Linked DNA regions of Shumkonia mesophila. The protein of the gene in region 2 interacts with the protein of the main gene of each other region in a pairwise test. Links are inferred from orthologs where the notes say so. Each region holds a gene or a part of one and is shown on either strand. Other genes may lie near its edges.

Region 1 (14,009 bases), on a different replicon or contig from region 2:
GATGGTCGGGCAGCCGCCCGATCTCCCTGACGATGTTGTCGAAAAGTACCGCCACGCCCCGGCCCTTGCCCACCGCGGAAAACGTCCCGCCGCCCGAGTATGGCCACCACCCTTTAAGGTTTGGTAAAGCGGGAAAGGCAAGGCTAAGACGTGGATGCCCGCGACAAGTGCGGGCATGACGATAAAAAGGAGGGACGAGAGGGATGATTGCCCATCTCCTCAACGTCATGGCCGTGCTTGTCACGGCCATCCACGCCTTTTTTTCTTCCTGAGTGACATTTCCCCCTCCTATGGTTAAACTTCGTTAATAATCGTTAACGGGGGCGCCTGTCAGGGCGAAGGTGGTCATGCGGATTCTGTTGGTCGAGGACGATCCGGCGACGGCGGAAAGCGTCACCCTGATGCTGCAGTCGGTGGACATGGTGGTGGACGCCACCGACCTGGGCGAAGACGGACTGGAAATCGGCAAGCTTTACGACTACGACCTCATCATCCTCGATCTCATGCTGCCCGACATGGACGGGCTGGAGGTGCTGCGCCGGCTGCGCAACGCCCGCGTCCACACGCCGGTCCTCATCCTCTCGGGCCTGGCCGAATCGGACATGAAGGTCAAGGGCCTCGGCATCGGCGCCGACGACTACCTGACCAAGCCCTTCAACAAGGACGAACTTCTGGCGCGAATCCAGGCCATCGTGCGCCGCTCCAAGGGGCATTCCGCCTCGGTCATCCGCACCGGCCGGCTGTCGGTCAACCTCGACGCCCACACGGTGGACGTCGACGGCCGCCCGGTCCATCTGACCGGCAAGGAATACGGCATCCTGGAGCTCCTGAGCCTGCGCAAGGGCACGACGCTGACCAAGGACATGTTCCTGAACCACCTCTACGGCGGCATGGACGAGCCCGAGCTCAAGATCATCGACGTCTTCATCTGCAAGCTGCGCAAAAAGCTGGCCGCCGCCACCGACGGCGCCAACTACATCGAAACCGTGTGGGGCCGCGGCTACGTGCTGCGCGACCCGCACGCGGCGGACACGCCGGCCGCCAAGGCGTAAGGCCGCCCCGGGGATGGGCGGACGCGCCATCCCGGCCGGAAATCTCTTTTCAGCGCTCGCAATACGGGCATATCCTTCGGTGCAACCGAAGGAGAACCCCATGAGACGGATCGGGTTTGTCGTCGCCCTGGCCCTCGGCCTTCTTGGCTGTGCCAACGCGGACACGGTGGAGAAGGTGGCGTTGAAGGAAGGCATCGAGCGCCAGTTCAACGCCCCCTACGAAATGGTGAAGCAGACCGTGGTGGATGCGCTGTGGTTGAACAGCCTGAAGCCGTCGCTGGTCGAAGACGTGCCGGAAGGTCATATCGTCATGGTTGCCCGGGCGCCCCATGGCATGAGTTGGGGAGAGGTTGGGCGGATTCTCGTGGTGCGTTCGGAGGCACCGCCGACAACAGTCCGCGTCGTCTACCAAAGACGGGCACAAATCTTCCAACTGAATGCGGAATCGCATTTCTCCCGCAATCTCTTCGCCAAGATGGATTCGCTCTTGAAGACGAGAGTGCCCCCCGGAACCGCGGCGCGCTGACAAGTGCGGGGATAGAGGCCCCTACGCCCCGAACAGCCGCTCCACCGCCACGATCTCGGCGGGCCTCGGCAGGGCGGCGGCGGGGTCGGGGGTGAGCGTCAGGACGTCTTCGACCAGCAGCGCCAGGCGGCGGTCGCCCCATTTCAGCACGATGACGGGCCGGGAAACCGGCAGCCGGCCGGCGGCGGGGATTTCGCCGTCCAGCGCCGCCAGCGGCAGGGTTCGGCCCTGCACACGCGCCTCGGCGCCGCCGTCGGGGCCGTCGGCAACGGCGTCGATGACGTCCATCCACACCACATGGGCGGCGTCGAGCGCCTTCGGCCCGCCGTTCGCGGTGCGGAAGACGACGTAGCGGCGGCTTGGCTCGCCGGTCGGCGTGGCCTCATCGCCGCCGCCCCCTTCGTCCGGGACGACCCCGGCGACGGCCGCCTCGGCCTCGGGTGCGGCCCGTTGCGCCCCTACGGGCGGTGCGTGGCCGGCGATGGCCGAAAGCGCCCCGATCAGCGCCGCGTCGTCGCCGGTGGGCTCGGCGCCCTCGGCTTCCACCCGATCCAGGATGTCGCGCATCCGCCCGATGGCCGAAAGAATGGCCGTCATCGCCGCCGGGGTCGGCACCGCGTGCTTCTCGTGCAGCGCGTCGGCCGCCTCGGTCGCCGCCTCGGCCATCGCTTCCAGCCGGGGCAGCGGCAGCAGGTCGCAGGCCTCCTTCACCGTATGCACGACGTCGATGAGGCGGGTGCGCGAATCGGGGTCGGCGGGATCGCCGAACAACTCTTCCCCCCAGGCGTCAGCCTCTTCCAGGGTGTCGCGGGCCTCGAACAGCGCCTCGCGAAGCAGCCCGTCCATGCCGGTGTCGTCGCGCTTCGCCATGGCGCCGCCCCTAGGTCCCGGGTTCGGCAAACGGCAGCAAGGCGGCGAAGCGCACCTCGCCCGCGTGCTCCGAGGCCTCGATCGCGGTGCCCAGCGCCCTGGCCAAACTCTGGGCGAAGGCGGCGCCGACGGTGTGGGCGGAAAGGGCGTCCGGCGCCGGATCGGCGGCCATGGCGTCGGCGACTCCGTCGCGCAGCCGGGCCCCTTCGCCGGCGGCGGTCACGGCGATGCCGACCCCTTCCACCAGCGGCGCGGCGCGCACCGCCACGGCGCCGCCGCGCGGCAGACAGTCGGTGCCGAGCAGCACCAGGTTGAGCAGCAGCTTGACGGCCAGCGGCGCGATCGTGCCCTCGGCGCAGCGGGTGGTTTCGGTGGGCCAGTCGAGCTCGGCGCGGCCCTTGTCGAACAGCGCCGCCGCCAGCTCGCGCGCCTCGGCCACGGCGCGCGGGCCGGTGGCGCCGCCCAGGCCGAAGGCGATGCGGAAGAAGGCCAGGCGGCGCGAGGCCTGGGCGCTGCTGCGCACGATCAGCGCCATGGCGTCGTCGGCCATGGAGCTGTCCTCGCCCATCAGCTCGATGCCCGAACTGACCGCGCCCACCGGGCCGATCAGGTCGTGACAGACCCGCGAGCACAGAAGCTGGGCGACCCGCAAATCGATCAACATGCTCCCCGTCCCCCCGCCGGATCTCCCCCGAAACCCCGGCCGTCCCTATTTCTTCGGCTTGACGCCCGACAGCAGGGCGTCGACCACGCTGCGCACCGCCAAGCTGCCGTCGGGATCGCCGGTCAGATCGGCGGTCATCTGCTTGATGGCGGACCGCACCGCCTCGGGATCGACCGGATGGGTCTTGAGGATGACGGCCAGGATGGCTTCCACCGCCAGCAGGTGGGCGGCCAGGTTCTCGGTCTCTTGCAGCCGCTCGGTGGCAAGCGTGCCCAGCGTTTCGAGATCGCCGACGATCTTCTTGATGTTGGCGTCGAGGTCGCGGATCTGCTCGAAGAAGCCGGTCGTCTGCAACTGGTGGACGACGTCCTGCGGGGTTTCGCCGCCGTCGTCCCTGTCGTCATCCTCGGCCATTCACCCCTCCCCGGGCAGTCGAACCATGGCTTGAGAGCATAACGGCCCGCCATGCGCCTGTCACCCTCTCCGCCCCGCCGACGGAGAGGGTTGGATCTTGCGGCTTTCGGCAAAAAGGACGATGAAGGAAGGCATGTCGATGCGGGATGCCTCCCTTCCCCCGCGCCTTTCCCCGGCCGGGGTCGTTTATACGGCGGCGACGCGCGAGGCGCCGCTGCTGGCCGACTTCGCGGCCGAACTGGCGGCCCGCGGCTGGCGGGTCGGCGGTTTGGTGCAGCGCACGTTTCGCGGACCCGACGGCTTCAAGCGCAAGATCGTCGCCACCGAGATCGATACCGGCCGCACGGTAACGCTGGCCACCTATAAGGGCGACCGCGCCAAGGAAAGCGTCTGCGGCTTCGACACCGCCGCCCTGGCCGAGGCGACCGGTGCGGTCAGGCGCGCGGTGGCCGCCGGCATGGACCTCATCGTCATCGAGAAGTTCAGCCGCCAGGAAACCGACGGCGAGGGGCTGTTGGACGAGATCCTGGGGGCGATGGCCGAAGGCATCCCCACTCTCACCCTGGTCTCGGCCGAGGCGCTGGAACACTGGACCCGTCTGACCGGCGGGCTGGCCCAGTTGGTCGCGGCCGAGCGGAAAGCCCTGTGGCGCTGGTGGGGGCCGCACCGGCTCTATCGCGATCTCGAACTGGGGGTCGGGCGCGGCAACGCGCGCCATGTGGTGGTCGGCTTCAATTGGGTCCTGGTCGAAGGCCCGCATGGCTGCGGCCTGGCGCAGACGCCGGACCGCGGCAGCGCAGGCAGCCGCCGGGTGGCGGACGCCGCCCACCTCGCCGGCCGGCCGCTGCGCGAACTGGCCGCCAAGGTCCATTCCTGGGAGCCGGTGGAAGCCGCCATCGGGCTTGCCGCCATCAACGCCTTCTACAACCGCTACGACCTGACGGCGCCGACGGGAAACGGCCTCGATGCCGTGGCCGGCGAGGCGCCGCTGACGGTGATCGGCCGCTTCCCCGACCTGGCGGAGCGCCTGCCCGGGGCGCGCGTCATCGAGCGCCAGCCGAGGGACGGCGAATACCCGGACGTGGCGGCCGGCTGGCTGGTGCCGGAAAGCGAGCGGGTGGTGGCGACCGCCTCGACGCTCGTCAACCACAGCCTGCCCGGCCTGATCGCCACCGCGCCCCATGCCCGCATCGCGCTGGTCGGCCCCAGCACGCCGCTGACGCCCCGCCTTCACGCCTATGGCCTCGACACGCTGGCCGGCATGGTGGTGACCGATCCCAAGGGCGCCGCCCGCGCGGTCGCCGAGGGCGGCTCGGTCAGAACCCTCAAGGCCTACGCCCGCATGGCCATGCTGAGCGACCCCTCCTAACTTCTTAATTTCGGGGACACCATACTTAATTCACTGTCGCCTGTGATGACGCCGGCACACCATCTTATGAATTAAGTATGGTGTCCCCGAAATTCCTGGTGTCCCCGAAATTCCCCTGTCCCCGAAATTCCCCACCGGCAGGCCGAAAGCCGCGAAGCGATCCGTCGCCGCAAGCACGCGAACCCGGTCCGGCGTTTCCGCGCCGAAAGATACCGCTAAACCGCCTCCGCGGCACCTCCGGGACTTCCGACTCGTCCCGATGTTTCCGTCGGCTTCGCGCCCACCCAGGCCGTGTGGTCGATGTTCAGGTCGGGAAAGTCCCGCGGGTTGAAGACCGGCCGCTGCACCCCTTCCTTCAGCTGGCGGCGGAAGTCGCGCAGGACCCTCAGGCAGGTCGGCAGCAGCATCATGATCGCGATGAGGTTGACGAGGGCCAGGATGCCCATCATCGGGTCGGAGAAGAAGAACACCGCTGTCGCCCCCGGCGCCACGCCGCCGACGAAGACGATCGCCATCACCAGGAGGCGCAGGACCAGCAGCGCGGCCGGGTTGTCCGTAAAGACCGCCAGGGCGTTCTCGCCGAGATAGTAGTTGTAGATGATCGAACTGAACGCGAAGAGCAGGATGATGAAGGTCAGGAAATACTGGGTCCAGTCGCCCAGATGCGACACCAGCGACTGCTGGGTCAGGACGACGCCGTCGATCTCTTCCTGGCCGGGTACGTAGACGTCCCCAAGCAGGATGATGAAAGCCGTGCAGGAGCAGATGAGGATGGTGTCGATGAACACCGAGAACGACTGCGTGATGCCCTGGCTGATGGGATGGCGCACGTCCGCCGTCGCCGCGACGTTCGGTGCCGAGCCGAGACCGGCCTCGTTCGAGAACAGCCCACGGCGCATGCCGTGCATGATGGCCGCCCCCATGCCGCCGCCGACCGCTTCCTCGAGGCCGAAGGCATTCGAGACGATCGTCAGCAGGACGCCCGGGACGGACCCGATGTTGATCACGATGATGACGATCGCCATCAGGATGTAGGCGACGGCCATGACCGGCACCACCACGTCGGAGGCCAGTGCGATGCGACGAATGCCGCCGAAGACGACGAACCCGGCGAGGATCGTGAGCAGCCCGGCCGTCCAGATGCGATCGATGCCCAGGCTGTCCTGCGCCGCACCGGCCACGGTGTTCCCCTGGAAGGCATTGAAGCCGATAGAGAAGGCGGCGATCAGGCAGACCGCGTAGAGAACGGCCAGCCACCGGTACTCCTGGCCGAGCCCGTGGATGATCGCGCTGGCCGGCCCGCCGCGAAACAGGCCGTCCGGCTGCCGCCGCTTGTAGATCTGCGCCAGCGAGCATTCGACGAGGCTGGTCGCCATGCCGAGCAGGGCGATCATCCACATCCAGAAGACGGCCCCGGGCCCGCCGAGGGTGATCGCCACCGCAACGCCGGCGATGTTACCGCCGCCGACCCGGCCGCCGACCGACACCAGGAGCGCGGCGCGGGCCGAGATGGCGTTCGGATCGCCCGTCTGGCTCTTGGGAGACAGCACCCGGAACATGCGTCCGAAGTATTCGAATTGCACAAAGCCGGTCAGGGCGGTGATGAAGATGCCCAGGATGACGAGGATGGGCACGAGCGACCATCCCCAGGTCAGGTCGCCGATCACGCCGAAGAACGATTCCAGGTATGCCATGGTCCCCTCGCCGACATCCGGTTGTGTGAGGATGGAAATCGTACTTAAAAAGGCGGGAAACCCCAATTGGATTCGACTTTCCCTGGCAAAAAAGATGGTTGGCAGCCACCTTCTTCGGACCGGGAGCCCCAATCACTCCATCTGTCACCGAAATAGGCGCTCGGCGGCGGCCAGGTCTTCCGGCGTGTTGATGTTGAAGAAGGGATCGAAGGGCTGCGCCGCGTAGTCGACGCGGGCCGCGCGGAAATGGTCTGCCACGCGGTCGGCCCGCCGGAGGCCCTCCTCGACGAGGAGCCGGCGCAATCGGTCGCCCAGGCCGGCGCTCCACACCGCCGCCGTCGGATGCAGCCGGCCGCCCGAGGCCGCCATCGCCACCTCGGCGCCATCGGCGAGCGCTGCCCGGGCGCGTTCGACGAAATCCTCGGGAAAAAAGGGGGTGTCGGTGGGAAAGACCGCCAGCGCCTCGGCGCCGGGTGCCGCCCGCGCCGCCGCCCACTCAAGGCCGGCCAGGATGCCGGCCAGCGGCCCGGAATAAGCTTCCAGCCCGACCGGATCGGCCAGGACCGGCAGGCCGAAGACGCCAAAGCGCGCTGCGTCGCCCGCCGCGCTGATCGCAAGGGGACCGACCTGCCGCCCGGCCCGCCCGATGACGTGTTCGATCATCCGCCGGCCGCCCAACGGGGCGAACGGCTTGTCGATGCTGCCCATCCGCCGGCCGCGGCCGCCGGCCAGGATGAGGCCGGCGACGTTCCCGGCCGGCGCTGATGTTCCCGATACCACCATCCGCCCACTATCCCCGGAGGACCACCCGGCCGCAAGGGCATGACGATGGCGAGGGGTTGGCGGTTCGGCGCCCCACCCTGCATTCGATGTATGTTTTCTGTTTTTTCTTACGGAAATACGCGGTTATATGAAGCGCAAGCATATTCCCTCGTCACACCCGGGCCCGCGATGACCGACTTTGGAGCCGCCTTCGCCGCCGCCATCTCGTTGATCGCCACCCTCGATGCCGGCTTGGTCGAGATCGTCGGGCTGTCGCTCCGGGTCAGCCTGAGCGCAGTTTTCATCGCCGCTGTCATCAGCCTGCCGCTGGGCGCCGCCGTGGCGCTGTTCCGCTTCCCGGGGCGCGGCGCCGTGGTGGTCGTGCTCAACGCCCTGATGGGCCTGCCGCCGGTGGTGGTCGGGCTGATCGTCTATCTGATGCTGTCCAGGGCCGGGCCGTTCGGCGTGCTGGGCCTGCTGTTCACGCCGACGGCCATGATCGCCGCCCAGGTCGTCCTCATCACACCGATCATCGCCTCGCTGGCGCGCCAGGTGATCGAGGATCTGTGGGAGGAATATTCCGAGCAGCTGCGCTCGCTGGGGGCCGGCCCGCGCCAGGCGGTGCGGGCGCTGCTGTGGGACGGCCGGTTCTCGCTGTTCACCGCCGTGCTGGCCGGCTTCGGCCGGGCCAGCGCCGAGGTCGGCGCGGTGATGATCGTGGGCGGCAACATCGACCACGTGACGCGCGTCATGACCACCGCCATCGCGCTCGAGGTCAGCAAGGGCGACCTGGCGCTAGCCCTCGGGCTCGGCCTCATTCTGATCGTCCTTTCCGTCGGCATCACCGGGGCGGCTTTCGTGCTGCGCGAATCCGCCCGCCGCACCCATGCCGGCTGACATGGAGAAAGCCCCCGCCATCCTGCCCCTGGCCGTCGAGGGCCTGACCTATACGGCCGGGGCCGCCCGCCTGCTCGACAATCTCACGTTTGCCCTGGAGGCCGGGCCGCGCACGGTCATCGTCGGGCCGAACGGCGCCGGCAAGAGCCTGCTTCTGCGCCTGTGCCACGGGCTGCTGACGCCCACTGCCGGCACCATCCGCTGGAGCGACGGCGCCGGCCCGGCAGCTTCCCGCCAGCAGGCCATGGTGTTCCAGCGCCCGGTCATGCTGCGCCGCTCGGCGGCCGCCAACGTCGAATTCGCGCTCAAGCTGCGCCGTATCCCGAAGGATCAGCGCCGGGAGAGGATCGCGGCGGCGCTGGCCAAGACCGGCCTGGCCGACGTCGCCGGGCGGCCAGCCCGCGTGCTGTCCTTCGGCGAGCAGCAGCGTCTGGCCCTGGCGCGGGCCTGGGCGCTGGAGCCGCAGGTGCTGTGGCTGGACGAGCCGACCGCCAGCCTCGACCCGGCGGCCACCCGGGCCGTGGAGGCCATCATCGAGGCAATTAACGCCGGCGGCACCAAAATCGTCATGACCACCCACGACCTGGGCCAGGCCCGCCGGCTCGGCGACGAGATCATCCTTCTTCACAAGGGAAGGATCGTCGAGCGGGCGCCCACCGCCGATTTCTTCGAGCACCCGCAAAGCCCCCTCAGCCGCGCCTTCATTCAGGGCGAGCTGCTGTGGTGAGCGGATTTGAAAAGACAGAAAGGGGAGACACCATGACTCGATCGATCCACGGGCTTTTCGCCCTCGTCCTCGCCGCGGCGCTGGGCATGGGCCCGGCCGCGGCGCAGGAGAAGTTCATCACCGTCGCCTCGACCACCTCGACGCAGGCCTCGGGCCTGTTCGACCACATCCTGCCGATCTTCCAGCAAAAGACCGGCATCCAGGTGCGCGTGGTGGCGGTCGGCACCGGCCAGGCCATCAAGATCGGCGAGAAGGGCGACGCCGACGTGCTGTTCGTCCATCACCGGCCGTCCGAGGACAAATTCGTCGCCGACGGCTTCGGCGTGAAGCGCTACGACGTCATGTACAACGACTACGTCGTGGTCGGCCCCAAGAGCGACCCGGCCAAGGTCATGGGCAGCAAGGACGTGGTCGGCGCGTTGAAGAAGATCGCCGCCGCCAAGGCGCCCTTCGCCTCGCGGGCCGACGACAGCGGCACCCACAAGATGGAGCTTTCCTTGTGGAAGGAAGGCGCCATCGACGTCAAGGCGGCGTCGGGCACCTGGTACCGGGAAACCGGCTCGGGCATGGGGGCGACCCTGAACACGGCGGCGGCCATGAACGCCTATGCGCTGTCCGACCGCGGCACCTGGCTCAGCTTCAAGAACCGCGCCGATCTGGCGGTGGCGGTCGAGGGCGACAAGAAGCTGTTCAATCCCTACGGCATCATCCTGGTCAACCCCAAGAAGTTCCCGCATGCGAAGGCCGACCTGGGCCAGGCCTTCATCGATTGGATCGTCGGCAAGGATGGCCAGCAGGCCATCGCCGGCTATAAGATCGGCGGCGAATCGCTGTTCATTCCCGACGCCAAGTAGGCCCTGCGGGCGCTCAGGCCGAGGCTCCGTCGCGCGAGATCTAAGGTGGCGTGACCGCCCAGGCGTTGACGGGCGGATAGAACTGGGGGGCTTCGCGGCGGTCCATCATGCCGTAATCGCGGATGACGCACACCCGCCGGTGGCGCAGCGGGGTACAGTCGGCGGCCTCGGCGGGCGTCCAGCCGCCGGCTGCCTCGGCATCGCGCCACAGGGCGAGCAGCAGGATCCGGCCGGGGGAATAGATGCTCTCGAACACGTCGTGGCCGATCAGCCCGGCCCGGCCGGGGTCGAGCCCGAGGCGCGCCGCCAGGCCGGCCGCCTCGGCATCGCCATCGGCCGGCGGCGGGCCGGCGAGAGCCACCTCGGTGAGCGAGAGGGCCCGGGCCTCGCCCGTCTCGGTCTCGTCGGCCCGCGTCGGGCACACGGCGTGGCCGACCGGGGGCGCGGTGTCGGTGGTCACTTCGCCGACCCGCAGGCGATAGTCCTCGAAGACCTCGAAGCGGCCCTTTTCCTGCACGGCGTGGTGGTCGGACTGGGTACGCCAGCGGATCAGCGCCTTCTCGTCCCGCCAGGTGGAGAGGGAAAGCACCAGGCCGGGACGCCGCCGGCTGGCGAAACGCTCGTTGTCGATGAAGCCGTCGACGACCTCCAGCCGAGGCTTCAGGAAGCGGGCGAGCGCCAGATATTCCTCCCGGCGCTCAGGCTTGGGCCTGACTTCGAAGACAACCGCGAACATGCCCCACCTCCCCGTTGACCGCCGACGTCCAGACCCTTGCCGGAGATGTGGGGAACGCGGACCCCGGAGTCGAGACGTGACGGCGGCGGGAACGAAGAGACGGCGCGGCGGGTCATGCCGGGGCGGTCGGCAGCGGGCGGCGGGCGCGCCGTCGGAACTGGCGGCGCAGCCAGATCCAGGCGCCCGTGGCGAGCAGGCCGGTCATGACCACCGAGAGGATGACGTTCATCGCCGCCGACCACGCGCCCGCGAAGTTTCCTTCGTGCCACAGGCGCGGCCAGTTGCGCTCCATCGGCTGGATGCCCTGCGGCGTCACCGCATAGAGGCGGTACTCGCCGTCCTCGACCAGGCGGGCCATGACGCGACCGCCCTGCGGCCGCAGCCAAACCAGCGAGGAAAGATCGTGGTCGCGACCGACGATGTCGACGGCCTGGGCCAGCTTGAGCGGCGCACCCTGGGCCGCGGGAGCCGCCGGCGGCGTCGCGAAGGTGACGCCCGCCGCCATCAAGAGCGCGGTCAGGGGCGAGAGCACGGTGAGCGGCAGCAACCCCCAGGCCATCGCCTTGTGCCAGCCGCCGAGCGTATTGGCGAAGCGCGGCCACCCCATCAGCCCGCCGAGGAGGACGAGGACGAGCATCGCCGCCGTCGAAGCGATGACCAGCCAGCCGGCATCGATGAGCAGCCGCTCGTGCAGGCCGCGCATGGTGCCCATGACGGCGGCCAGCGTCGAGGGCCCGGGCTTGGCCTCGCCGCTGGCGGCATCGACCGTGACGCCGCCGCTGCGCCCGGCGCCCATCGTCAGCGTGCCGTCATAGCTGCGATAGACGAGAGCGCGCGCCTGGCCGTTGGGATCGTGCTGGGCCAGAAGGGTCTGAACCCGTTCGGCGGAGAGCGAGTCCGGCACGATGGCGCCGGTCACCAGCCACGGCTCGAACGACAGAACCAGCCCGGTGACGATCACCACGGCCAGCGGGGCCGTGAAGATGAGCGCCAGCCAACGATGAAGCTTCAAGAACCACGCCTTCATGAGTCTCCCTCCCAAGGACTTGGGGTCGCGTCGAGATAGGAATAGCTTTCATTCGTTTCCGGATGATGTCCGGTTTGTAACCGAATGTATCCGACGGACTACCCCCTCCGACGCCGAAGCCGTCGCCCTGCTCGGAGCTTACCGCGAAGCAAGCCTCATCCGGCGCGCCGCCTCGACCATGTTGACCAGGGCGGGACGGACTTCCTCCCACTTGCGGGTTTTCAGGCCGCAGTCGGGATTGACCCAGATCTGATCGGGCGCCAGACGCTCGGCGGCCTTGGCGAGCAAAGCTGTCATCTCGTCGATAGACGGACAGCGCGGGGTGTGGATGTCGTAGACGCCCGGCCCGATGTCGTTCGGGTAGCGGTAGGTCGCGAACGCCTCCAAAAGCTCCATCTTCGAGCGCGCGGTCTCGATGGAAATGACGTCGGCGTCCATGGCGCCGATGGAATCGATGATGTCGTTGAACTCCGAGTAGCACATGTGGGTGTGGATCTGGGTGGCATCGGCGACGCCGCACGCCGTAAGGCGGAAACACGCCACCGCCCAGTCGAGATAGGCCCGCCAATCGGCGCGGCGCAGCGGCAGCCCCTCGCGGATGGCGGGCTCGTCGATCTGAACGATAGGGATGCCGGCCTTCTCGATGTCGATCACCTCGTCACGCAACGCCAGGGCGATCTGGCGGCAGGTCCGCTCGCGGGGCTGGTCGTCGCGCACGAACGACCATTGCAGCATGGTGACCGGCCCGGTCAGCATGCCCTTCATGGGCTTGGCCGTCAGCGATTGCGCATAGGCCGACCATTCCACGGTCATCGGCCGCGGCCGCGAGACGTCGCCGAAGATGATCGGCGGGCGGACATAGCGCGATCCATAGCTCTGCACCCAGCCGTGCCGGGTGAAGGCGTAACCGGAAAGCTGTTCGCCGAAATACTGCACCATGTCGTTGCGCTCGAATTCGCCATGGACGAGGACGTCGATGCCGACGTCTTCCTGCCAGCGCACCGCCGTCTCGGTCTCCTTGCGCAGAAAGGCCCGGTAGTCGGAATCGCCGAGCGTCCCCTTGGCATGGGCGGCCCTGGCCTTGCGCACCTCCTCGGTCTGCGGGAAGGAGCCGATCGTCGTGGTCGGGAAGGCCGGCAATGCCAGGCGATCCCGTTGCAGCGGCCGGCGAGCGGGAAAGGGCTTCTGGCGGCGCGTCATGTCCGGCGTCACCGCATCGAGGCGCGCCTTGACCTTTCGGTCGTGGATTTTGGACGAGGCCTGGCGCGTCATCGCCGCCGCGGCCGAGGCCTCCAGTTCGTCGGCCACCGCGTTGCGCCCCCGGTCGATGGCGCGCCCGAGGATCGCGATCTCGCCCACTTTCTGAACCGCGAAGGCCAGCCAGCTTCTGAGATCGGGATCGAGAGCGGTTTCGAGGTCGAGGTCGATCGGCACGTGCAGCAGCGAGCAGGACGGACCGACCATCAGGCGATCGGTGCCCAGTCGCGCGGCAACGGGCTCGATGCGATCGAGGATTGCCGGCAGATTGGCCCGCCAGACGTTGCGGCCGTCGACGACGCCGAGCGACAGGACGAGACCGGCCGGCGCCCGGGAGAGGACATCGTCGAGCTGGGCGGGCGCCCGCACCAGGTCGAGATGAAGGCCGGCCACGGGAAGCCCGAGCGCGGTATCAAGATTGTCGCCCAGTCCACCAAAATAGGTGGTGAGCAGAAGCTTCAGGTCTGGCGCCGCCGCCGCCAGAACCTTGTAGGCATGGGCCAGGGCATCCCGCTGGGCGTCGGCCAGATCGAGTACCAGGCATGGCTCGTCGATCTGTACCCACTCGGCCCCCGCCCCGGCGAGGCACTTCAGCACCTCGGCATAGACCGGCAGCAGGCCGGGCAGCAAGGAAAGCGGGTCGGGCCCTTCGTCCTTGCTCTTGCCGAGCAGCAGATAGGTGACCGGGCCGAGCAGGACTGGCCGCGTATGGATGCCCAGTGCCTTCGCCTCCAGAAACTCGTCGATCGCCTTGGTCGACGCCAGCGCGAAGGCCTGACCGCGCGCGAACTCCGGGACCATGTAGTGGTAGTTGGTGTCGAACCATTTGGTCATCTCCAGGGCCGGAAGATCGCCGCCGGCCCGGCCGCGCGTCCCGCGCGCCATCGCGAAATAGATCTCGGGCGAAACCGGCCCGCCGCACCATTCGTAGAGGGAGGGAATGACGCCGAGCATGACGCTGGTGTCCAACACATGGTCATAGAGCGAGAAGTCGTTGCTGGGGATGTGGGTGACACCCGTTCCCAGCTGGCGCGCCCAGGCCGCCGCCCGCAAGCCGGCGGCGTCATCGAGGAGCGCCCGGGCGCCGCTCTTTCCGGCCCAGTGGCTTTCAAGGGCTGTCTTCAGTTCGCGGCGGGGGCCGATGCGCGGAAACCCCAGGG
Region 2 (14,182 bases):
CTGGGGGCGGTGTGGGCCGGCCCGTCGGACGCGCTGCCGCCCGAGCCGCTCGACGCCGCCATCCTGTTCGCTCCGGTGGGCGCCCTGGTGCCGGCGGCGCTCGCCGCCGTCGGGCCGGGTGGCCGGGTGGTCTGCGCCGGCATTCATATGAGCGACATCCCCAGCTTTCCCTACCGGCTGTTGTGGGAGGAGCGCGAGATCGTCTCGGTGGCCAACCTGACGCGCAAGGACGGCGAGGATTTCCTGGCGCTGGCCCCCAAGGTGCCGGTGCGCACCACCGTCGAATGCTTTCCCCTGGAGCAGGCCAACGAGGCGCTGGCGCACCTGCGCGATGGCCATGTCCACGGCGCCGCGGTCCTGATGACCGGGGCTTAGGGCCGGGCGGATCACAGGGGGTCGAGGTCGAGCCGCTCGATGCGGGGGCGGTCCTCGGGGTTGATGATGGCGCGCAGCACATTGCGGAATTCATGGCCGTTGCCGGACTTCGTCTCGGCATAGGCGCGAGCGATGCGGCGGGCCTGCAGCGCGGTCAGCGTGGCTTCCAGTTCGCGGCCCTTGTCGGTGAGGTGGAGCAGGCGGTGCCGGCGGTCGCGGGCATTGGCCTTCTGGATGACGAAGCCTTCATGCAGCAGCTGGTTTAGCACCCTTCCCAGGCTTTGCTTGGTGATCTTGAGGATGCCCAGCAGGTGGCTGACGGTGGCGCCCGGATGGCGGCCGACGAAATAGATGACCCGATGATGGGCGCGGCCGAACCCATAGCGCGCCAGGATGGCGTCGGCCTCGGCGGTGAAGTCGCGGTAGGCGTAGAACAGAAGCTCGATGGCCTGGCGCAACTCGGCCTCGCTGAGCGAGGGCTCCACGGGGGCGGGGGTGGGGGTGTCCATCGGGATGGGAGTGCCTCAAAAAAATACGTCAGTGTTGTTGACGTATATCGCAAAAAATGGTACCAGACGCAACAACCTTTTCGATATTGACCCCGGGATGAAAGATAATTCCATGGCTGCGGCAACAACCCCCTACGACGACCGCGACGGTTTCATCTGGTACGACGGCAAGCTGGTTCCCTGGCGCGACGCCAAGGTTCACGTGCTGACCCATGCGCTTCACTACGCCTCCTCGGTGTTCGAGGGCGAGCGTTCCTACGCCGGCAAGATTTTCAAGTTGACCGAGCACACGGAACGTCTGGTGAAGGGCGCCGACACCATGGGATTCAAGATTCCCTTCTCGGTGGCCCAGATCGAGGAAGCCTGCCGCGAAACCTGCCGCGCCAACGGAATCGTCGATGGCTATGTGCGCCCCGTGGCGTGGCGTGGCAGCGAGATGATGGGCGTTTCGGCGCAGCACAACACCATTCATCTGGCGGTCGCCACGTGGTCCTGGCCGGCCTACTTCTCGCCGGAATTCCGCAACAAGGGGATCCGCCTGACCATGGCCGAATGGCGCCGGCCCGCGCCGGATACCGCGCCGGCGGGCACCAAGGCGGCAGGGCTTTACATGATCTGCACGCTTTCCAAGCACTCGGCCGAGAACAAGGGGTTCCACGACGCCCTGATGCTCGATTACCGCGGCTTCATCGCCGAGGCGACCGGCGAGAACGTGTTCCTGGTGATCGACGGCAAGCTGCACACGCCGCTTGCGGAATGCATCCTCAACGGCATCACCCGCCAGACGGTGATGGGCTTGGCCCGGAAACGCGGCATCGAGGTGGTCGAACGTCACATCAAGCCCGAGGAAATGGCCAACGCGACCGAGCTGTTTTTGACGGGCACCGCCGCCGAGGTCACGGCGGTCGGCAGCATCGACGCCTACAATTTCACGGTCGGCAACGTCACCCAGACGCTGCGCGACGATTACGAGCGCCTGGTCGGCAAGGCGCCGGTCGCCGCCTGACGCCGGGTTCATTCGCCGGAATCGCAAAGGCCGGGCCTGGTGCCCGGCCTTTCGCGTAGGGCGGGAAGCGGCTACAGGCTCCAGCCCGGGCGCTGCACGGCGTGTTCCTGGAGTTGTTGGGTGACGTGCGCGAAGGCTTCGTCGACCGAGTCGGTCTTGAGAAAGAGGTCGAGGTCGGCCGCGTCGATCATGCGATAGCGGACCAGGGCGTCGAAGTTCAGCACCTCGTTCCAGAACGAGGCGCCGAACAGCACGATGGGGATGCGCTTCTTGAGCTTGTGGGTCTGGGCCAGGGTCAGCAACTCGAAAAATTCATCGAGAGTTCCCATGCCGCCGGGGAAGCAGATGATCGCCTTGGCGAGATACACGAACCAGAATTTGCGCATGAAGAAGTAGTGGAACTCGAACAGAAGCTGGCGGGTGACGTAGGGGTTCTCGTGCTGCTCAAAGGGCAGCGAGATGTTGAGCCCCATGTTGAGCCCCTTGGCCTCCGAGGCGCCGCGGTTGGCCGCCTCCATGATGCCCGGGCCGCCGCCGGTGCAAACGATGAAGCGTCGCCGGTTGTCGTCCAATCCCTTCGACCATGTGGTCAGGCGGTTGGCCAGTTCGCGCGCGTCCTCGTAATAGCGCGACATGCCGAGCCACTCCTCGGCCTCGGCAACGTCGCCGCCCGCCGCGCGGACTTCGGCGAGTTGCTTCTCGGCATCCTCGCGCGACGGAATGCGGGCCGAGCCGTACATGACGATGGTGTCGCTGATGCGCAGGCTCTCGAAGCGGGCTTCCGGTTCCAGGTATTCGGCCAGGATGCGCACCTGCCGGGCCTTGCTGCTGTGCAGGAAGTCCTCGTTGAGGTAGGCCTTGACCAGGCGGTTCTTGGGGGACTTGGGCATGTTCCGGTCCAATCGTTGGGTTTCGGCTTGGCGGGGACGGTCGTCAGGCATGGGCGGTCTGCGGCGGCCTGGCCAGCCGTTCGGCCAAGTCGCTCAAGTCGGCCGCGGTTTCGGTGCCCGCCGGGAAAGGGCTGGGGCGGCCGGGGGGGACGCGCCCGATGAAGCGCAGGCCGGTTTCGTGGGCCGTCTCGTGATCGAAGAGGGCGTCGCCGATGAAGACGGCGCGTTCCGCCGCCAGCCCATGGCGGACCAAAAGCTCGCGCACGATCGGTGGCTTGCGGGGCGGCGAGCCGCGCAGTTCGCGGAAATAGCCGGTCATGGCCCGCCGCTCGGCGATGCGCCTGATCTCGCCTTCCGGCGTGCCGGTCACCACGAAAAGCGGCAGGCGGTGGGCGTGCGCCTCCAGGAAGTCGCGGGCGCCGGTTACCCACGGGCAGGTCGCCACCGCATCCTCGACCGTGCGCGAGTAGCGCTCGGCGAGGAGGCCGAGTTCGGCCTCGGTAAGGTGGATGCCCAGGAAGGCCTCGTGGGCGTGGCGGATCTTCTCGACCCGCGAGATGCCTTCCTTGCCGTCGATATAGTCCATGACGCGCGCCAGAATGGACGGGCCGTAGCCGGCGTACAGCCGCTCGAAGGCCTCGACCTTGATGGCGTTGGATTCGACGAGGACGCCGTCGAAGTCGAAAAAGATGGCTTCGGGGAAAATGGCCTCACTCCTTCCTGTCGTCGCCGCGCCAGCGCGCCGCCGCGTCGTCGTCCTCGGCCCGCGCTTCCACCCAGCGGGGGCCGTCCGGTCCCTCTTCGCGCTTCCAGAAGGGGGCTCGGGTCTTCAGCCAGTCGATCAGGAACTGGCAGGCGTCGAACGCCGCCTGGCGGTGGGCCGACGCGGTGGCCACCAGGACGATGCGCTCTCCCGGCGTGAGCCGGCCATGGCGGTGGACGATCAGCACGTCCTCGAGCGGCCAGCGGGCGCGGGCCTCGGCCTCGATGCGGGCCAGCGCCTTCTCGGTCATGCCCGGATAGTGCTCCAGCGTCATCGCCGTCACCGGGCCCGCCGGCGAGCGGTCGCGCACCAGTCCGACGAAGGCGCAGACGCCGCCGATGGTGGGGTCGCCCTCGCCCAGACGAGCCAGCTCGACTCCGGGGTCGAAATCCTCGCGCTGCAGGCGGATCATCGCTCAGCCCCCCGTCATCGGCGGGAAGAAGGCGACCTCGTCGCCGGGGCCGACCGGGTGCTCGGGGCCGACCGCCTCCTGGTTGACGGCGACCCGCACGCGGCCGGGATCGCCCAAGGCCTCGGCGTGCCCCTCGCTGCGGCTCTTGAGCCAGGCGACCAGCGAGCCGACGTCGCCGACGGCGGCGGGCGGGCTCACCTCCTCGCAGTCGACGCCGATCCGTTCCCGGACCCAGGCGAAATAGAGAACCTTCATCGAAAGACCTCCGCGAACGGCAGGAAGTCGACGGCATCGCCTTCCTTCACCGCTTCCATCCATTCGGGCAGCTCGACCAGGCCGTCGGCGGCGACCATCGAGGTCAGGATGCCCGAGCCGTCGGCGGCGTACTTGACGGCGCGCGGCTCACCAGCGGCGTCGGTGACGAGATGGGCACGCAGGAACTCGCGCCGCCCGACCTTCTTGCGGTAGGCGAAGGCGGTGCGCACCTTGTAGAAGCGGGGGGCCGTGTCGCGCCGTCCGGCCAGGGCCAGGATCACCGGGCGCACGATCCTTAAGAAAGTGACCATGGCGGCCACCGGGTTACCGGGCAGCCCGGCGAACACGGCGCCGCCCACCTGGCCCAGGGCCAGCGGCCGCCCCGGCTTGATGGCGAGGCGCCACAGGTGCAGGCGGCCCAAGGCCTCGACGGCGGCGCGCACGTGGTCCTCGTCGCCCAGGCTGATGCCGCCCGAGGTGACGATCAGGTGATGATCCGCCGCCGCCCGCTCCAGCGCCTCGCGCACGGCGGCAAGGGAATCGGGCAGGATGCCCAAGTCGGTGACGGCGCAGCCGAGGCCGGCCAACAGCCCGCCGACGACATAGCGGTTGGCGTCGTAGATGCAGCCGTCGGGCGCCGGGGAACCCGGATCGCGCACCTCGTCGCCGGTCGAGAACACGGCGGCCCGCAAGGGGGTGCGCACGGCGAGCGTGGCCCGGCCCACCGAGGCGGCCAGCCCGATCTCCTGCGGGCGCAGGCGGACGCCCTCCTCCAGGATGATGTCGCCGGCCCGCACGTCCTCGCCCCGGCGGCGGGTGTTGACGCCGGCCCGCAGGCCGGGGCCGAACACCACCGTTTCGCCCTCCAGCCGGCAGTTCTCCTGCATGACGATGGTATCGATCCCTTCCGGTACCGGGGCGCCGGTGAAGATGCGCAGCGCCTCGCCCGGCCGGGCCGGCCGTTCCAGCGGATGGCCGGCGGCGACGCGCCCGGTGACCGGCAGACGGGTTTCGCCGTCGGCGGCGACGTCGGCGAAGCGCACCGCGAAGCCGTCGACGGCGGCGTTGTCGTGCGGCGGCACGTCGCGCTCGGCCTTCAGCGTCTCGGCCAGCGTGCGCTCCAGCGCCCGGGCCAGCGGCACCGTCTCCACCCCGGCCACCGGCTTGATCCGTTGGGCCAGCAGCGCCAGCGCGGCGTCGAGTTTCATCAACTCGCCGGCCGGCGTAAAACAGTCGTTAGCAGCCGTGGTCATCGCCGCCTCCGCGCCCGAGGTTGAAGTGGGTCATGACGAAGGCGGCGATCGCCCCGACGTCGGCCAGCGGCAACACCGGCAGCGCCAGGCCCGGCAGCGCCTCGTCGCTGGCCACCGCCACGACGGTGGGGTCGGTGGTCGCCAGCAGCGGCTTGCCGAGGGCCGGCCGGTGAACCTCCAGCTTGGCGAAGCGGTGGCTCTTGAAGCCCTCGACCAGGATCAGGTCGACGGCCGCCATCCGGCGGATCAGCGCCTCCATGTCCGGTTCCGCCACGTCCCGGAGTTCGTGGATGAGGGCCCAGCGCTTGGGCGAGGTCACCAGCACCTCGGTGGCGCCGGCTTCGCGATGGCGGTGCGAATCCTTGCCCGGCTTGTCGATGTCGATGTCGTGATGGGTGTGCTTGACAGTGGAAACCGCCAGGCCGCGGCCGACCAGTTCGGGGATGAGGGCGGTCACCAGCGTCGTCTTGCCGCTGCCGCTCCACCCCACCACGCCGAACACCCGGGCCGCCACCGCGTCATGCCTCCGCTGTGATCGACGGAAAGAAGAAGACTTCCTCGGCGCGTCGCGGACCCGTCATCGCCCGGGCCTCACCCGCCGCCGTCGGTATCGGTCATGTGACGGAGGCCGACCCGCAGATAGTCGTACCCGGTGATCAGAGTCAGGACGGCGGCGATCCACAGGCCGCAGATGCCGATGTCGGCGGTGCCGACGGGGCCGAAATCGGGGCCGACGTCGCCGACGATGAGAAAGCCCAAGGCGATCATCTGCAGCGTCGTCTTCCACTTGGCCAACTGGCTGACCGGCACGCCGACCCGAAGTCCGGCCAGGAACTCGCGCAGCCCCGAGACCAGGATCTCGCGGCACAGGATGACCATGGCCGGCAACACCGTCATGCCGGCGATGCGGTCGTTGGCGACCAGCATCAGCAGCACGGCCGAAACCAGCAGCTTGTCGGCGATGGGATCGAGAAAGCGGCCCAGCGCCGACTGCTGGTGCAGCGCGCGGGCCAGGTAGCCGTCGAAGAAATCGGTGACGCAGGCATAGGTATAGGCGGCCAGCGCCAGCCAGCTGCCCAGCGGCGGGTCGAGCAGCAGCAGGCCGATGATCAGGCCGATGGCCAGGATGCGCGACAGGGTGAGCAGGTTGGGCAGGTTGTTGGCCATGGGTGCTTTCGAAGTCGGAGGCGCGGCGCACGGCACCGCTCGCGCGGCTATTTTAGCCGCCCGAGTGGAACCATTCATAGATTTTGTTGGCGATCTCCCGGCTGATGCCGTCGACCGCTTCCAGATCCGTCCGCCCGGCCTCGGCCACCGCCCCGGTCGAGCCGAAGTGATGGAGCAGCGCCTTCTTGCGCTTGGCGCCGATGCCGGGGATGGCGTCCAGCGCCGACTTGCCGAGCCCCTGGGTGCGCCGGGCGCGCTGGGTGCCGATGGCGAAACGGTGCGCCTCGTCGCGCAGCCGCTGGAGGAAATAGAGCACGGGGTCGCGCGGCGCCAACGATGCCGGCGGCCGGCCGGGCAGGAAGATGCGCTCGCGCCCGGCATTGCGATCGGGCCCCTTGGCGATGGCGGCTACCGCGACGTCGTCGATGCCAAGTTCGGCGAACACCTCGAGCGCGATGGCCAGCTGGCCGGCGCCGCCGTCGATCAACACCAGGTCGGGCCACTGCTCGCGCCGGCGCTCGGGATCCTCCTTGAGCGCGCGGGCGAAGCGCCGGGTCAGCACCTCGCGCATCATCGCGTAGTCGTCGCCCGGCGCCATCGCCTCGTCCTCCGTCGCCGCGTCGCCGCCGCGGATGTTGAACTTGCGGTAGGCCGGTTTCATGAAGCCGTCGGGGCCGGCCACGATCATGGCGCCGACCGCCTGGGTGCCGCCGATGTGGCTGTTGTCGTAAACCTCGATGCGCCGGGGCGGCGCGTCGAGGTCGAGAGAGTTTGCCAGCCCTTCGAGAAGCTGGCGCTGCGTCGTGCTTTCGGCCAGCCGGCGGGCCAGGGCGTCGCGGGCGTTGGCGGTGGCGTGACGGACCACGTCGTGCTTCTCGCCGCGTTCCGGCACCACCAGGCTGACCCGCCTGCCGGCCCGCACCGATAAAGCTTCGGCGACCAGGGCGGCGTGGGGCGGCCGGTGGCTGAGCAGCAGGGTGGGCGGCGGCGGATGGCTGGCGTAGAACTGGCCGAGGAAGGCCTCCAGGACGTCGCCGATCTCTTCCTCTCTGGCGTGACTGGGAAAATAGGCGCGGTTGCCGTAGTTGCTGCCGGCCCGGATGAAGAACACCTGGATGCAGGTCTGCCCGCCCGCCTGGTGGGCGGCGATGACGTCGGCGGTGCCGACGCCCCTGAGGTTGACGTCCTGGTGGGCCTGCACCCGGGTCAGCGCCTGGATGCGGTCGCGAAGCTGGGCCGCCGCCTCGAACTCCAGGCGGTCGCTGGCCTCCTGCATGTGCTGCGCGAGCTGGCGCTGGATGGCCTGGCTGCCGCCGGTGAGAAACTCGCGGGCCTGTTCGACCAGGGCGTTGTAGCGGGGGGCGTCGATGCGCCCCACGCAGGGCGCACTGCACCGCTTGATCTGATGCAAAAGGCACGGCCGGGTGCGCGCCGCGAACACGGCGTCGGTGCACGAGCGCAAAAGAAAGGCGCGCTGCAGGGTGGCCAGCGTCTCGTTGACCGCCCAGGCCGAGGCGAAGGGCCCAAAATAGTCGCCCTTGCGGGCGCGCGACCCGCGATGCTTGAGCACCTGGGGAAATTCGTGGTCGCCGGTGACCAGGATGGCCGGGAACGACTTGTCGTCGCGCAGCAGGATGTTGTAGCGCGGCTTCAGGCGCTTGATCAGGTTGGCCTCGAGCAGCAGGGCCTCGGCCTCGGTATGGGTGGTGACGAACTCCATCGAGGCCGTCTCCGACACCATCCGGCGCAAGCGGTTCGGCTGGCGCGCCAGTTTGGTGTAGCTGACCACCCGCTTGCGCAGGTTCTTGGCCTTGCCGACGTAAAGCACGTCGCCGGCCTTGTTGATCATGCGATAGACGCCCGGCCCGGCGGGCAGGGTGCGCAGGTGGCCTTCGATGACGGCGACTCCGGCGACGGGCGGTGGTTCGCCTATAGGTGGTGGCGAATCGGCGGCGGCCACCGGCTCTCCGTCGCGGCCGTCGGCGGCGGCAAGGTTCGCGGGGTTCCAGGCGCTCGTGGGTTCGCGATTCATGTCTGCTATGTGGCCGATTCGAAGCGTTCCGTCAACGCGGCTGGGGGGCCGATCGCCAACGGCGAAGCCGAATTTCCGGGGCCCGCCGAACTATCCACGATTCCTGTGGATAACACTGTTGATTTCACGATTCGGCTGCCCGCCGTCCTATTGATTCCGCCGCTTTTCTCTCTATGCCTAAAAAAAGTGCAACTGGCTAACGTACTGATTTTAAACGCCAAATCAAAAGTCAAGCAAAGTCCAGGGGAATATGTGGAAAAACTGCAATACTTTCGTCATCAAAGGGAAATATTCCGGCGCCTGTGCACAACTCTCCCGGAAAAAGCAGTGAAGACCCGATTCTGCAAGGGCTTGCGCGGAGATTTGAAATCGACGGCCTAATGGCGCACGCGCTCGATCTCGACGCCCACGCTTTGGGCGTCGGCGAAGACGTCCAGCTTCTCGACGCGCACCCGGGCCGACAGGATGCGAATGTCCTTCAGGCAAAGGGCCGCAATGTCCTCGGCCAGGGTTTCCACCAAATTGACGTGTCCTCGCGCGACGATTGCGCGGATGCCGTTGGCGACGGTCTCGTAGCAGACGACATTGGCGAGGTTGTCGCCCAGCGGCTCAACCGCTTCGCGGACCGCCAGGTCGAGGTTGATGCGGATGCGCTGCGCTTCGAGCTGCTCGTGGCGATGGACCCCGATCGAGCACGGCAGCACCATGTCGCGGATGAACACGTGGCGCACGGCGTTTCGCGCATCGGCGATTCTCAAGGGACGGACGACATTGGCGCGGTCGGTGGTCATGGAATGGTCTCCTGGCGGGCGGCCGTCCGCCCGTCTTCTCCTTATTCGTCGGCGGCCTTGGTCCGGCCCGACGGCGCCCAGCCCAGATGCTGGCCGCCGTCCAAGGCGATCATTTGGCCGGTCATCGAGGGGGCGTCAAGGATGAAGCGGATGGCCTCGCAGATTTCGCCGGGGTCGACCTTGCGGGCCAGGGGCACCGCCTGCCACTGGCGGCGGAACTGTTCTTCGCTCTGGCGCAAGCTGGGCAGCGTCGGTCCGGGGCCGACCGCGTTGACGCGGATGCGGGGTGCCAGGGCCAGGGCCAGGGTGCGGGTCAGCGTCCACAGCGCCGCCTTGCTGACGGTATAGGAGGTGAACGCGCCGGTCAGGTTCCACACCCGCTGGTCGATGACGTTGATGACGTTGCCGGCAACCCCTTCCGGCAGTTGGGCGGCGAAGCGCTGGACCAGCACGAAGGGCGCCCGCAGATTGATCTGCATGTGCGCCTCCCACGATTCCTTGGTGGCGGTCTCGGGCGAATCCTTCTCGAAGATCGAGGCGTTGTTGATCAGGCAACCGATCGGCCCGACCGCGTGGGCGGCGCGATCGAGCAGGGCGGCGCACTCCGCTTCGACGGCAAGGTCGGCGCGCACCGGCTGGGCCCGGCCGCCGCTCTTGAGGATCTGTTCGCACACCGCCGTCGCCTCGGCTTCCGACGTGTTGTAGTGGACGGCGACGGTCCAGCCGCGCTCCGCCAGGTCGAGCGCGACCGCCCGGCCGATCCGCTTGGCGGCGCCGGTGATCAGCGCGGAACGGAGAGGTGTTGCATCCATGGCCCGAGAATGGGTCACCGCGGGCGGCGATGCAAGGGGCTGGCGGACGCCTCGCCGGCGCCGGCCAGCGGGCCGAAGCGGGCGACCAGCGCCTCATAGACCTGCCGCTTGAAGGGGACGGCCAGCACGGGCAGGGCGTCGACGGGCACCCATTTCCAGTCGCTGAACTCGGGCCGTTCGCTGGCGGCGAGGTCGATGTCGGCGTCGCGGCCCTCGAAGCGCAGCGCGAACCACTTCTGCTTCTGGCCGCGATAGCGGCCGTTCCACAGCCGGGCGGCCAGGCTGCCGGGAAAGTCGTAGGCGACCCAGCCGGGCATCTCGCCGATCACGGTGGCCCGGTCGGTGCCGATCTCCTCGGCGAGTTCGCGCAGGACCGCCTGGCGGGGCGTCTCGTTTCGCTCGATGCCGCCCTGCGGCAGCTGCCAGGCCGGCTCGTCGCGGTCGGCCCGCTGGCCGACCAGGACCCGGCCGTCGCGGTTGATCAGGAAGGCGCCGATGCAGCGGCGATAGGGGCGGGCCCCGGCGCGTCGGGCGGTCATGGCAGGGGCTGGCGGTCGGTGACGGCGGACACCGGCGCCAGCACCACGTCGCGTCCCTCCAGCGAGGCGGTCCAGGCGATCAGTCGCTCGACCGTCACCGGCAGCGGCTGGGCGAGGGCGACGGCGGCGCCGTTCTTGCGCGCCAGATCCTCCATTTCGGTCAACCGCTTGGTGATGGCGGCGCGCGAGGGAATCTGGTCGATCTGCACGTCGGCCAGCGCGCGCGGCATGCCCATCTGCTTGGCGATGGCGGGGCCGACCGATTTGCGGCTGGCGCCCGAATCGACGTACAGCAATCCCCGCCGGCCGATGGCGTCGAGCATGGGACCCATCTGCACGTCCTCGACGGTGAACTGCGAGCCCATGGCGGTGACGACGCCGACATAGCCCGACATCCGGCTCAGCAGATAGTTCAGGCGCTTCAGGTTGTCGCCCGGGCCGATCGCCGTGACCAGGGCCCGCGGCCCGGCGTCGCGCACGGGAAACTCGCTGGCTTCCATGGGCAGGGTCAGCAGCACCTCGTGGCCCAGCTTGCGGGCCGCGGCGACCCACTCCTGCAGGCCCGGGGCATAGGGATCGAAGGCCAGGGTGACGGCGGCCGGCAGATACTGGATGGCGCCCTGCGTGGCGTCGCGGGCAAGTCCCAGTCCCGTCATGATGACGGCGATGCGCGGCCGCCGGTCTCCGGCCGGGAAGGGGCGCGCATAAACCTGCCAGGCCAGGCGGCCGTCCTCGCCGATCTTGGGCAGCGGCCCTTGCGGACTCTGCTCGACGAGCCCGGCGTCGGGGGCCGGGACGAGCGGCGGCGAGGATGGCGGCAGCGGCAGTTCGGCGAAGGTGGCCAGCCGGACCGGCGGCGCGACCACCCCGGCCCCCGGTCCCTCGGCCTGGCCGGCCAGGGAGTTGAGCGTATCGGTGGCGCTTTTCGGCGGACCGGCCGGCTCGCGCGGCTGGCCGGGGCGGGGCGGAATGTCGAGGATGACGCGGTTGGGATCGAGGTGGGTCAGGCTGCCCACGCCCGGCAGCATGTCGTCTCCCAGCAGCCACCACGCGCCGCCGGCCACCGCGCCGACGGCCACCAGCAGGACGGCCGCCGCCAGCACCAGGGTCTTGCGGCTTTTGCGTCCGCCGCCGGATGTCTCCTCGGCGAGGAAGTCGTCGCCCTCGTCGCCCTCGCCCTCGCCTTCACCCTCGGCGTCCGGCGGCTCCTTCTCGGGTTTGACCGCGGCCGGTTCGTCCTCGGCGAGCCCGTCGTCTTCGTCGAAGTCTTCTTCTGCCGCGGTCTTCTTGCCGAAGAGCTTGGGAAATTTCACGCCGCCGCTTCCTTCATTGCGTCGCGCCGCAAAGCGGCCGCCCGGCTAGCGGGCGGCGCCGGCCCGACTGGAATAGAGCGAGATCCCCCGCAGCAGGTCGAGCGCCCGGGCCAACTGGTAATCCTCGGCCGCCGGCTCGTCGGTGGCGACGGCCGGGGGCACCGGCTCCGTCGGCGCGTCGCCGTTCTTCAAGGCGCCGCGAAGATCCGCCTCGCGCCGCCGCTCGGGCACCGCGTCGGCCTCGATATGCGCCTGCTGCACCTCGATGTCGGGGGCAATGCCGACCTGCTGGATGGAGCGGCCCGACGGCGTGAAATAGCGCGCCGTGGTCAACTTCATGGCGCCGCGTCCGGCGGCCAGCGGGATGATGGTCTGCACCGAGCCCTTGCCGAAGGACTTGGTGCCGAGGATCAGCGCGCGGCCGTGGTCCTGAAGTGCGCCGGCCACAATCTCGGAGGCCGACGCCGAGCCGGTGTTGATCAGCACGACCATCGGCAGGCCCTTGATGACGTCGCCCGGCCGGGCGTTGAAGCGCTGGGTGTCCTCCGGCCGGCGCGAGCGGGTGGAGACGATCTCGCCCTTGTCGAGGAAGAGGTCGGACACGCCGACCGCTTGGTCCAGAAGGCCGCCCGGGTTGTTGCGCAGGTCGAGCACGATGCCTTGCAGGTCTTTGGCGGATTCCTCGTAAAACTTCTCGACCGCCTTTTCGATGCCGGCCTTGGCCTGCTCGTTGAACTGGGTGACCCGGACATAGCCGATCTTGCCCTCGAGATGCGAGCGCACCGATTGGATCTTGATGATGGCCCGGGTCAGCGTCACCTCGAACGGCTCGCGGCCGCCGCGGCGGATGGTCAGCTTGATGTCGGAACCGACCTTGCCGCGCATCCGCTTGACGGCCTCGTCGAGGGTCAGGCCCATGACCGGCTCGTCGTCCAGGTGGCTGATGATGTCGCCGGCCTCGACGCCGGCCTTGGCGGCCGGGGTCTCGTCGATGGGGGTCACCACCTTGACCAGCCCGTTTTCCATCGTCACCTCGATGCCGAGGCCGCCGAACTCGCCGCGCGTCTGCACCTGCATCTCGCGGAAGCTTTTGGGGTTCAGGTAGGACGAATGGGGGTCGAGCGCGCTCAGCATGCCGGTGATCGCGGCCTCGACCAGTTGCTCGTCGGTCGGTTCCTCGACGTAGTCGGAGCGCACCCGCTCGAAGACGTCGCCGAACAGGTTGAGAAGCTGATAGGTGTCCGAGCCCGGCTTGCCCTCATCCTGCGCCCGCGCGAAGGGAGCGGCCAACACGGCCGTGACGATGGCGACCATGAAAAGACGGTATTTCATCCGCTTACCTTGTCCTTCTGCGATGCCAGCCAGGGAAGGGGGTTGATTGGCTGTCCGTTGCGCCGTAGTTCCATGTAGAGAACCGGAATCCCCCGGTCCGCACTTTCCATCACACCGACCGGTTCGCCAGCCGCCAGCCATTGTCCAGGGACGGTGTCGATCCGGGTCAGCCCGGCGAGCAGGGTATGATATCCTTCGCCGTGTTCGAGGATCAAGATTTGCCCATAGCCGCGGAACTGGCCGGCATAGACCACCAGGCCGTCGTAAGGGGTGACGACCTGGGCGCCGATGCGGGTCTCGATGGAAATGCCCTTGCGGGTCAGCCCGGCGTCGGTGGTCTGCCCATAGCGGCCCACCAGGTGGCCGACCACCGGAAAGGGCAGCTTGCCGCGGGCCTTGCTGATGGGGATCAGGTCGCCGCTTTCCGCCGGCGCCCGTTCGGCGGCCGGCGGCGGCGCGACCGGGGTCGCCGGGGTCAACGCCGCGACCTTCGCTTTCTCCCGCTCCCGCTCGCGGCGGGCTTTTTCCTCGGCCGCCCGCGCCTGCCGTTCGGCGTCGCGGCGGCGGCCTTCCTCCTCGATCTTGGCCAGCAGGTCGCGCAGGTCGCGGGCCTCGCCGGCCAGGGCATCCACCCGTACGGCGGCGGCGCGGCTTTCGGCGTCGGCCTGGCGTTTGAGCGCGCTCTTGCGTCCGACCAGGCCGTCCAGCCGCCGGCGTTCGGCCTTTAATCCCT

Evidence for each region.
Region 1: the proteins of ODR01_RS18305 (region 2) and mobA interact in binary tests that used the Escherichia coli proteins (3 or more experiments, as listed by UniProt). The link is inferred for Shumkonia mesophila from one-to-one orthologs.

The regions. Positions count from the first base shown.
Region 1 is NZ_JAOTID010000006.1:144,475-158,483, forward strand. The notes cover bases 5,554-8,374. They hold mobA (molybdenum cofactor guanylyltransferase MobA), read right to left. Parts: upstream 7,373-8,374; coding sequence 6,734-7,372; downstream 5,554-6,733. Other genes in these bases: ODR01_RS12100 (alanine/glycine:cation symporter family protein), read right to left, coding at 5,554-6,589; ODR01_RS12110 (ABC transporter permease), read left to right, coding at 7,541-8,248; ODR01_RS12115 (ATP-binding cassette domain-containing protein), read left to right, coding at 8,250-8,374. Outside these bases: flagellar protein export ATPase FliI, read right to left, coding at 1-55; response regulator transcription factor CtrA, read left to right, coding at 348-1,052; ODR01_RS12075 (hypothetical protein), read left to right, coding at 1,153-1,578; ODR01_RS12080 (hypothetical protein), read right to left, coding at 1,600-2,448; ODR01_RS12085 (histidine phosphotransferase family protein), read right to left, coding at 2,459-3,112; ODR01_RS12090 (hypothetical protein), read right to left, coding at 3,158-3,526; ODR01_RS12095 (DUF2478 domain-containing protein), read left to right, coding at 3,660-4,895; more of ODR01_RS12100, read right to left, coding at 5,111-5,553; more of ODR01_RS12115, read left to right, coding at 8,375-8,975; ODR01_RS12120 (substrate-binding domain-containing protein), read left to right, coding at 9,008-9,829; ODR01_RS12125 (antibiotic biosynthesis monooxygenase family protein), read right to left, coding at 9,870-10,565; ODR01_RS12130 (PepSY-associated TM helix domain-containing protein), read right to left, coding at 10,678-11,592; metE (5-methyltetrahydropteroyltriglutamate--homocysteine S-methyltransferase), read right to left, coding at 11,731-14,009. UniProt on the Escherichia coli protein: Transfers a GMP moiety from GTP to Mo-molybdopterin (Mo-MPT) cofactor (Moco or molybdenum cofactor) to form Mo-molybdopterin guanine dinucleotide (Mo-MGD) cofactor.
Region 2 is NZ_JAOTID010000012.1:106,968-121,149, reverse strand. The notes cover bases 3,336-6,329. They hold ODR01_RS18305 (molybdopterin molybdotransferase MoeA), read right to left. Parts: upstream 5,464-6,329; coding sequence 4,207-5,463; downstream 3,336-4,206. Other genes in these bases: pgsA (CDP-diacylglycerol--glycerol-3-phosphate 3-phosphatidyltransferase), read right to left, coding at 6,055-6,329; mobB (molybdopterin-guanine dinucleotide biosynthesis protein B), read right to left, coding at 5,447-5,977; moaD (molybdopterin converting factor subunit 1), read right to left, coding at 3,959-4,210; ODR01_RS18315 (molybdenum cofactor biosynthesis protein MoaE), read right to left, coding at 3,491-3,955; ODR01_RS18320 (HAD family hydrolase), read right to left, coding at 3,336-3,471. Also shown: ODR01_RS18340 (zinc-dependent alcohol dehydrogenase family protein), read left to right, coding at 1-375; ODR01_RS18335 (MarR family winged helix-turn-helix transcriptional regulator), read right to left, coding at 387-884; ODR01_RS18330 (branched-chain amino acid aminotransferase), read left to right, coding at 997-1,890; ODR01_RS18325 (LOG family protein), read right to left, coding at 1,962-2,780; more of ODR01_RS18320, read right to left, coding at 2,824-3,335; more of pgsA, read right to left, coding at 6,330-6,630; excinuclease ABC subunit UvrC, read right to left, coding at 6,683-8,662; ODR01_RS18285 (hypothetical protein), read left to right, coding at 8,672-9,043; ODR01_RS18280 (dihydroneopterin aldolase), read right to left, coding at 9,040-9,453; ODR01_RS18275 (SDR family oxidoreductase), read right to left, coding at 9,495-10,265; ODR01_RS18270 (RNA pyrophosphohydrolase), read right to left, coding at 10,280-10,804; ODR01_RS18265 (divergent polysaccharide deacetylase family protein), read right to left, coding at 10,801-12,117; ODR01_RS18260 (S41 family peptidase), read right to left, coding at 12,163-13,449; ODR01_RS18255 (murein hydrolase activator EnvC family protein), read right to left, coding at 13,446-14,182. UniProt on the Escherichia coli protein: Catalyzes the insertion of molybdate into adenylated molybdopterin with the concomitant release of AMP.